Regions from separate parts of the Streptomyces sp. 4F14 genome, predicted to be linked through region 1. Evidence: predicted binding sites of a transcription regulator. Region 1 holds the regulator's gene; the other holds the start of a gene.
The links. Region 1 encodes HspR, which represses chaperone genes until heat shock. Its sites were predicted from a motif close to TTGAGNNNNNNNNNCTCAA; they were not measured.
Positions count from the first base shown of each region.

Region 2: the regulator HspR is predicted to act here: its motif matches at 2,321-2,339, upstream of lon (endopeptidase La).

Region 1 is NZ_JBLRVY010000011.1:74,650-79,063, forward strand. Features, by position in the region: gene dnaK (molecular chaperone DnaK) at 1-156, shown strand, start outside; gene grpE (nucleotide exchange factor GrpE) at 153-803, shown strand; gene dnaJ (molecular chaperone DnaJ) at 837-2,012, shown strand; gene ACLZOT_RS20770 (heat shock protein transcriptional repressor HspR) at 2,018-2,464, shown strand; gene ACLZOT_RS20775 (sugar ABC transporter substrate-binding protein) at 2,740-3,843, shown strand; gene ACLZOT_RS20780 (hypothetical protein) at 3,881-4,414, opposite strand, start outside.
Region 2 is NZ_JBLRVY010000005.1:169,933-174,346, forward strand. Features, by position in the region: gene ACLZOT_RS10215 (DUF5954 family protein) at 34-1,041, opposite strand; gene ACLZOT_RS10220 (hypothetical protein) at 1,456-1,716, shown strand; gene lon (endopeptidase La) at 2,362-4,414, shown strand, end outside.

The DNA of each region.
Region 1 (4,414 bases):
GTCGCGGCGGTCTCCCAGAAGCTCGGCCAGGCCATGTACGCGGACGCGCAGGCGGCCCAGGGCGAAGCCGGCCCGGCCGGTGACGCCAAGGCCGACGACGACGTCGTGGACGCCGAGATCGTCGACGACGAGAAGCCCAAGGGTGGTGCCGCGTGACGGAGGAGACCCCGGGCTTCGAGGAGAAGCCCGACGTCCCCTCCGGCGCCCCTGAAGACGCCGAGCCGACGGCCGCCGCCCCCGAGGAGGAGGCGGCCCCGGCCGGGGACGCGAACCAGACAGCCGGTCTGGTGGCCCAGCTGGACCAGGTGCGGACCGCCCTCGGCGAGCGCACCGCCGACCTCCAGCGCCTCCAGGCCGAGTACCAGAACTACCGTCGCCGCGTGGAGCGGGACCGCATCGCGGTCAAGGAGATCGCCGTGGCGAACCTCCTGACCGAACTGCTGCCGGTCCTGGACGACATCGGCCGCGCGCGGGAGCACGGCGAACTGCTCGGCGGATTCAAGTCCGTCGCGGAGTCGCTGGAGACGACCGCCGCCAAGATGGGTCTGACGCAGTTCGGCAAGGAGGGCGAGCCCTTCGACCCGACGATCCACGAAGCGCTGATGCACTCGTACGCGCCGGACGTCACGGAGACCACGTGCGTGGCGATTCTCCAGCCCGGGTATCGGATCGGCGAGCGCACCATCCGCCCCGCGCGGGTGGCCGTCGCCGAACCGCAGCCCGGCGCGCAGACCGTCAAGGCCGAAGGGGCTGAGGACGGCACGGCGGGCGACGAGAAGGACAACGGCCCTGAGGAGGGCTGACCGGGACGACGAGCGGAAGGGGGCACGTCGAGGATGAGCACCAAGGACTTCATCGAGAAGGACTTCTACAAGGTCCTCGGCGTCCCCAAGGACGCCACCGAGGCCGAGATCAAGAAGGCGTACCGCAAGCTCGCGCGCGAGTTCCACCCGGACGCCAACAAGGGCAACGCCAAGGCGGAGGAGCGCTTCAAGGAGATCTCCGAGGCGAACGACGTCCTCGGCGACCCCAAGAAGCGCAAGGAGTACGACGAGGCGCGCGCCCTGTTCGGCAGCGGCGGCTTCCGCCCGGGCCCGGGCGCGGGCGGCGGCTCGTTCAACTTCGACCTCGGTGACCTCTTCGGAGGCGGCGCGGGCGGCGGCGCCCAGGGCGGCTTCGGCGGCGGCATCGGGGACGTCTTCGGCGGCCTCTTCAACCGGGGCGGCACGACCGCGGGCCGTACCCAGCCCCGGCGCGGGCAGGACATCGACACCGAGGTGACCCTCAGCTTCACCGAGGCCATCGAGGGGGCGACGGTCCCGCTGCGCATGACCTCCCAGGCCGCCTGCAAGACGTGCTCGGGCACCGGCGACAAGAACGGCACGCCGCGCGTGTGCCCGACCTGCGTCGGCACCGGGCAGGTCGCGCGCGGCTCGGGCGGCGGCTTCTCGCTCACCGATCCGTGCCCCGACTGCAAGGGGCGCGGCCTGATCGCCGAGCAGCCCTGCGAGGACTGCCACGGCAGCGGCCGGGCCAAGTCCTCGCGCACGATGCAGGTCCGTATCCCCGCGGGGGTGACGGACGGGCAGCGGATCCGGCTGCGCGGCAAGGGCGGCCCGGGCGAGCGGGGCGGCACGGCGGGCGACCTCTACGTCGTCGTCCACGTCGGGAGTCACCCCGTCTTCGGGCGCAAGGACGACAACCTGACGGTCACCGTGCCGGTCACGTTCACGGAGGCGGCGCTCGGCGGGGAGATCAAGGTGCCCACCCTGGGCGGGCCCGCGCTCACGCTGAAGCTGCCGCCGGGCACCCCGAACGGCCGCACCATGCGGGCGCGCGGGAAGGGCGCGGTCCGCAAGGACGGCACCCGCGGGGACCTGCTGGTCACCGTCGAGGTGAGTGTGCCGAAGGACGTGACGGGGAAGGCTCGTGACGCCCTGGAGGCGTATCGCGAGGCGACCGCGGGCGAGGACCCGCGGGCGGAGCTGTTCGAGGCCGCGAAGGGAGCATGAGAGTGATGGACGGCCGCCGGCGCAATCCGTACGAACTGACCGAGGAGACCCCGGTCTACGTCATCTCGGTGGCGGCCCAGCTCTCCGGTCTGCACCCGCAGACCCTGCGGCAGTACGACCGTCTCGGCCTGGTCTCCCCGGACCGCACGGCCGGGCGGGGCCGCCGCTACTCGGCCCGCGACATCGAACTCCTGCGCACCGTGCAGGCGTTGTCGCAGGACGAGGGCATCAACCTGGCCGGCATCAAGCGGATCATCGAGCTGGAGAACCAGGTCGCCGCGCTCCAGTCCCGGGTCGTGGAGCTGGAGTCGGCGCTCGACGGCGCCGCCGCGGCGATGCAGCAGCGCGAGGCCGCGGTGCACGCGTCGTACCGGCGGGACCTGGTGCCGTACCAGGAGGTGCAGCAGACCAGCGCGTTGGTGGTCTGGCGGCCGAAGAAGCCCAAGGACTGAGATCGGTCACCGGCGGACGAAACGCACTGAAAGGGCCCGGAGTTCATGACTCCGGGCCCTTTCGGGCTGGTCAAGTGGTGGGCGTGTGAAGGGAGTCGGGGAAGACTGAGGAGTCGTCTCCATGTGTGGTCGTTGCTTGAGCGCAGTGTGATGTTGCTATCTCGTTAAGTGATTCTTCTTGACTGTGCGGGAGCGGGCCGCGTTGTCTTTCAGAACACCTGGGTCCAGGCAGTCGTCGTACCCATGTCCGGAACGCACCTGAAGTGAGCCCCCGCATGCGTCGTATCGCCATATCCGTCGTCGCCTCCACGATGGCCGTCTCGCTCGCCGGATGCGGGATGCTGAACGCGACGGGGGACACGGCCGATGCGACCCCGACGAAGGGCAACGACCTCACGGTCGGCGTGCTCATGCCGGAGAAGACCAACACCCGCTACGAGCAGTTCGACTACCCGATCATCCAGAAGAAGATCGCCGAGCTGACGAACAAGCAGGGCAAGACGGTCTACCAGAACGCGGCGGCCAAGCCGGCGACGCAGGTCCAGCAGATGGAGAAGATGATCAGCGACCGGGTGGACCTGATCCTCCTGGACGCGGTCGACTCCAAGGGCATCGCCAAGACGGTCGAGAAGGCGAAGGAGGCCGGGATCCCGGTCATCGCCTACGACCGGCTCGCCGAGGGGCCCATCGACGCGTACGTCTCCTTCGACAACGAGCTCGTCGGGCAGGTGCAGGGGCGCACGCTGGTCGAGACGATCAACAACGCCAGCACCGCCGACAAGATCGTCATGATCAACGGCTCGCCGACCGACCCCAACGCCGGGCAGTTCAAGGCGGGCGCGCTCTCCGAGATCGACGGGCGGGTGACCGTCGCGGCCACCTACGACACCGACGCGTGGAGCCCGACCCTCGCGCAGACCGAGATGGCGCAGGCGATCGAGAAGATCGGCAAGAACAACATCGCCGGGGTGTACTCCGCGAACGACGCGATGGCCGGGGGCGCGCTCAAGGCGCTCGAAGCGGCGGGGGTCACCGATCTGCCGCCGATCACCGGACAGGACGCCGAACTGCCCGCCGTGCAGCGGATCATCACCGGCAAGCAGTTCATGAGCGTCTACAAGCCCTACCCCCAGATGGCCGCCGCCGCCGCGGAGATGGCCGTCGCCAAGATCCAGGGCAAGGACATCAAGTTCGACTCCCTCACGCGCGACCGGGTGGACAGCCCGACGAACAAGAAGATCCCGGCGCAGCTGGTGACCGTGGTCGCGCTGACCAAGAGCAACGTGAAGCAGACCGTGGTCGCGGACGGGATCTACACCGTGGCGCAGATCTGCACGGCGAAGTTCGAGGCGGCGTGCGAGGCGGTCAACCTCAAGTAGGGGCTACCTCGAAGCTACCCCCCGGGGTACTCCGGAGCTACCAGCCCATCAGCGGCTTCATGGGGATCAGCAGCCCGTCCGGGGCGTGCGCCGCCGGGGTCGTCGCCATCCAGCCCGCCGGGTCCCGGTCGCCCGTCACGCGCAGTCCGGTGACCTTCGCGTCGCGGGGTACGTCGTACCAGAGCTCCACCTCGACGAGGGAGTGGCCGCCGATCGAGATCGACTCGTGCTGGCGGCGTACGGCCATGGCGAAGCTGTCGGGGCGGGCGGCGCGGCCCGTCACGCCCTCCAGGCGCTGGTCCTTGACGGCGTAGGTGTGGAAGTCGGCGCTCGGGTTGTCGACGCGGAGCCTGGCCGAGCAGAACTGGCCGCTGGGCTCCCCCTCGCTGTGCGTGCCGGTGACTCCGGGGATGCCGCAGCGCAGGGACAGGACGGTGAAGACGAGGTGGCCGTCCTGGTGGGGGCGGGAGGGGGACTGGGTGGCGGCGCTGGGGGTGGCGTCGGGCGCGGTGCCGCCGTGGGAGCCCGTGTCGCAGCTCGTGGCGAGGAGGGCCAGGAAGGTCAGGGGGAG
Region 2 (4,414 bases), on a different contig from region 1:
TTCTCGCAGGTGTCTTCCTGGCCGGCGGCCCCTTCAGTCCTCGTGGATCACCGTGCCGTCCTCCAGCAGCGTCGGGTGCATCTTCGACGGGCCGTACTGGTCGACGTCCGAGGGGCGGGGGGTCTCGGGGCCGTCCGGGCCCATGCGGACGACCCTCTCCACGCGGCACACCCGGAAGTGCCGGCCCGCGACGGTCGCCTCGTCGGCCCGGCCCGCCGCGCGGAACTCCTCGGCGCCGGCCGCGTACTCGGCCCGGCGGGTCTCGTCGTCGCGGTGCAGCAGCGGCCAGTACCGGGTCATCGCCTGGTACAGCCAGCGCCGCGCCTCGTGCGGGGACGCCTTCGGGGAACTGCACGCCGTCCACCCCTTGTCGTCGCGCTCGACGATCGCGAAGCCGATGGGGAGGCGGACCAGGTCGGGGTGGGTGGTCACCGCGCGCCGCGAGTCGTCCTGCGCGTCCGCGTCGAAGCGGGTGCCGACGTAGCTGAACTCGCGCAGGCCCAGACGCAGGGCGCCCGCCATCGGGCTGTCGTCGCGGGTCGGGTCCAGGACGAAGCCGACGTCGGGGGAGGGGCCGTCCATCGCGTCCCAGTCGGGTTCCGCGGGCTCCGGGTCGGTCGGCCTCGGCGGCTCCAGGCCGTACTCGCCGCTCCACGCGAACTCGTCGCCCCGCACGATCCGGTAGCGCACGCCGAGCGCCTCGACCTCGTTCGCCGGCTCCTTCTCCAGCACCGACACGGCGGCGATCAGCGCGCGGCGCTCCGCGGGGTCGTCGGTGTCGTCCTTCGCGGCGAACCACAGGTGGGAGTGGAGTTCGTCGCGGGCCATCTGGGGCATGCCGTCGACGAGGGCCGTCTTCACCCGCCACCGCCCCTCCCCCTCCCGCACCGCCACCCCGAACACCGGCCCCCTGAGCGCCATCCGCGGATACCTGCGCGACGCCTCCACCGCGTCCGCCTCCATCACCCACGCGACCGGGTCGTCCCGCCGGACCAGTTCCGCGTGCAGCTCGTCGATGTGTCGCTTCCAGTCATCGGTCATGTGCGCATTGTGGTCGGGGTGGGGGAGTAGAACGGGGGGAACCGGGAAAGTGGGGGCCTTTGTTCGAGCCGGCCGGAACAGGTGGGGGTGGCTGCCGTCGGGGGGTTCGCGGTGCTTTCGCGGGGCGCCGGGAACGGGTACGAGCGACTCGCGTCGCGTCGGAGGCGGGGTGCCGGGTGCCGGGGGCCGGGCGGGTGGTTCGCGGTGCTTTCGCGGGGCGCTCGGGACAGGCCGCGGGCGGCTTTCGTCGGGGGCTTCGCGGGTGGCCGGCGTCAGGTGCGGGTGGCTTTCGCCGGGTGCCCGCGCAGGTCACACGGCTACCACCCCGTCACAGTCCCGTCACGGCGCTACCCTCCGCCCCGGCCGCCGCCCGATGATGTTCCCCATCCACCGCATCTCACCCCAGGGGGACTCATGGGCTTCATCAACAACGCCAAGGCCAACGAGGCGTCCCGCGTAGCGGCCCTCGCCTACACGGAGGGCCGCCGCGTCCTCACCTTCAAGATCATCGAGGCCGGCACCGCCTCCCGCACCACCGGCCTCATGCCGGGCGTGGGCGAACAGATCGAGGCCATCGAGGCCCAGGGCTGGACCCTCTCCGACATGGCAGCGGCGGAGGGCAAGACCCTCACGGGCGAACGGACGTCCCTGATCTGCCTGTTCCGCCGGAACTGACACGGCTGCCCTCCCGGGCCGGGCCCAGGTCGCGAGGCGAGCCGGGTCGCGCGGCAGCCCCGGGGGGCGTTGTCCCGGGTCGACGCGGAGTTCGGGGCGGGCCGGGGACCGGAGCGGGCTCGACCCTGCGGTGCCTGTCCGGTGAGCCCTTCCGCGGGGGCGGCCGGAGCCCGGAGCGGGCGGGCTGTCCGGCGGGGCCTCGCGTTGCCTCGCGGCGAGTCTCCTCCTGCGGCGGCCCGGGGGTTGAAGTGGACGGCCCGCCCGTCGGGGCCACTCCTCGCACCGGCCCAGGGGTCCGCGTGAGCTGCGCGCCGTGCGCCCTCGCGGCGGGGCCTCTTTCTCCGAGTGTTCGCTGCGGCTGTCGTATGTCCCGCGTCGTTTCTCGCTGCCTGTTCCGTCCCGTGGTTTCGCCCGTTCCGAGTTCCCGGGTGTGGCTCCTGTCTCCGGGGCGGTACCGAAGTCGGCCTCGGTGTTGTTGTCGTGAGGGCCGGGTCTTCATGTCCACCACCTTCGCACCTGCCACTGACAACCTCTCTGACCTGCGAGAACCACGTGATCGCTCACGGCGAACACGGCCCCGGGAACATTCGGTGGCTCATATGCATTGAGTCGGCATAGCTCAACTTGACTGCCGAAGGGGAGATCATGGCTTCGTCGTCCTCAACGCTCACTCTGCCTGTGCTGCCGCTCGACGGCGAGGTCGTTCTGCCGGGCATGGTGGTGCCGTTGGATCTGAATGACGCTGATGTGAGGGCCGCTGTGGAGGCCGCGCAGGCGGCCGCGCGGACCGAGCCCGGGAAGCCGAGGGTGCTGATGGTGCCCAGGGTGGACGGGAATTACGCGGGAACCGGCGTGCTCGGCACGATCGAGCAGGTCGGGAGGCTCGCGGACGGGGACCCGGGCGCGCTGATCCGCGGGCGGGCGCGGGTGAAGATCGGGGCCGGGACGACCGGTCCGGGCGCAGCCCTGTGGGTCGAGGGCAGCCGGCTCGACGAGTCGCTGCCCGAGCCGCTCCCGGGGAGCGTGACCGAGCTGGTCAAGGAGTACAAGGCGCTGGCGACCGCGTGGCTGCGCAAGCGCGGCGCCTGGCAGGTCGTGGACCGGGTGCAGGCCATCGACGAGGTGTCGACGCTGGCCGACAACTCCGGCTACTCCCCGTTCCTGACCCTCGACCAGAAGATCGAGCTGCTGGAGACCGCCGACCCGGTCGCCCGCCTCAAGCTGGCCACCCAGCAGCTCCGCGACCACCTCGCCGAGCAGGACGTCGCCGAGACGATCGCGAAGGACGTCCAGGAGGGCGTCGACAAGCAGCAGCGCGAGTTCCTGCTCAGGCGCCAGCTGGACGCCGTCCGCAAGGAGCTGCGCGAGCTGAACGGCGAGGCCGAGGGCGAGGAGTCGGACGACTACCGCGCCCGCGTGGAGGCCGCCGACCTGCCGGAGAAGGTCCGCGAGGCCGCCCTCAAGGAGGTCGACAAGCTGGAGCGGTCCAGCGACCAGTCCCCGGAGGGCTCCTGGATCCGCACCTGGCTGGACACGGTCCTCGAACTCCCGTGGAACGAGCGCACGCAGGACGCGTACGACATCCAGGGCGCCAAGTCGGTCCTGGACGCCGAGCACGCGGGCCTGGAGGACGTGAAGGAGCGCATCACCGAGTACCTGGCCGTCCGCAAGCGGCGTGGTGACCGGGGCCTGGGCGTCATCGGCGGCCGGCGCGGGGGCGCCGTACTGGCCCTCGTGGGGCCGCCCGGGGTCGGCAAGACCTCGCTGGGTGAGTCCGTCGCGCACGCGATGGGCCGCAAGTTCGTCCGGGTCGCCCTCGGGGGCGTGCGGGACGAGGCGGAGATCCGGGGGCACCGGCGGACGTACGTCGGCGCGCTGCCCGGGCGGATCGTCAGGGCGATCAAGGAGGCCGGGTCGATGAACCCCGTCGTCCTGCTCGACGAGATCGACAAGGTCGGCTCCGACTTCCGGGGCGACCCGGCGGCGGCGCTGCTCGAAGTCCTCGACCCCGCGCAGAACCACACCTTCCGCGACCACTACCTGGAGGTCGAACTCGACCTGTCGGACGTGGTGTTCCTCGCCACGGCCAACGTCCTGGAGGCGATCCCGGAGGCCCTGCTCGACCGGATGGAACTGGTCCGGCTCGACGGGTACACGGAGGACGAGAAGGTCGTCATCGCCCGCGACCACCTGCTCCCGCGCCAGCTGGAGCGCGCGGGCCTGAGCACCGACGAGGTCACCCTCGACGAGAGCGCCCTGCGCAAGCTCGCCGGGGAGTACACCCGCGAGGCGGGCGTCCGCACCCTGGAGCGCTCCATCGCGCGCCTGCTCCGCAAGGTCGCCGCCCAGCACGAACTGGGCGACCGGGAGCTGCCGTTCACGATCCGGGACGAGGACCTGCGCGCGCTCATCGGGCGCCCGCACCACGTGCCGGAGTCCGCGCAGGACCCCGCCGAGCGCCGTACGGCCGTCCCGGGCGTGGCGACCGGGCTCGCGGTGACCGGCGCGGGCGGCGACGTCCTGTTCGTCGAGGCGTCCCTCGCGGACCCGGAGACGGGCGCGGCGGGCCTCACGCTCACCGGGCAGCTCGGGGACGTGATGAAGGAGTCCGCGCAGATCGCGCTCAGCTTCCTGCGCTCGCGCGGCGCCGAACTGGAACTCCCGGTCGGCGACCTCAAGGACCGGGGCGTGCACATCC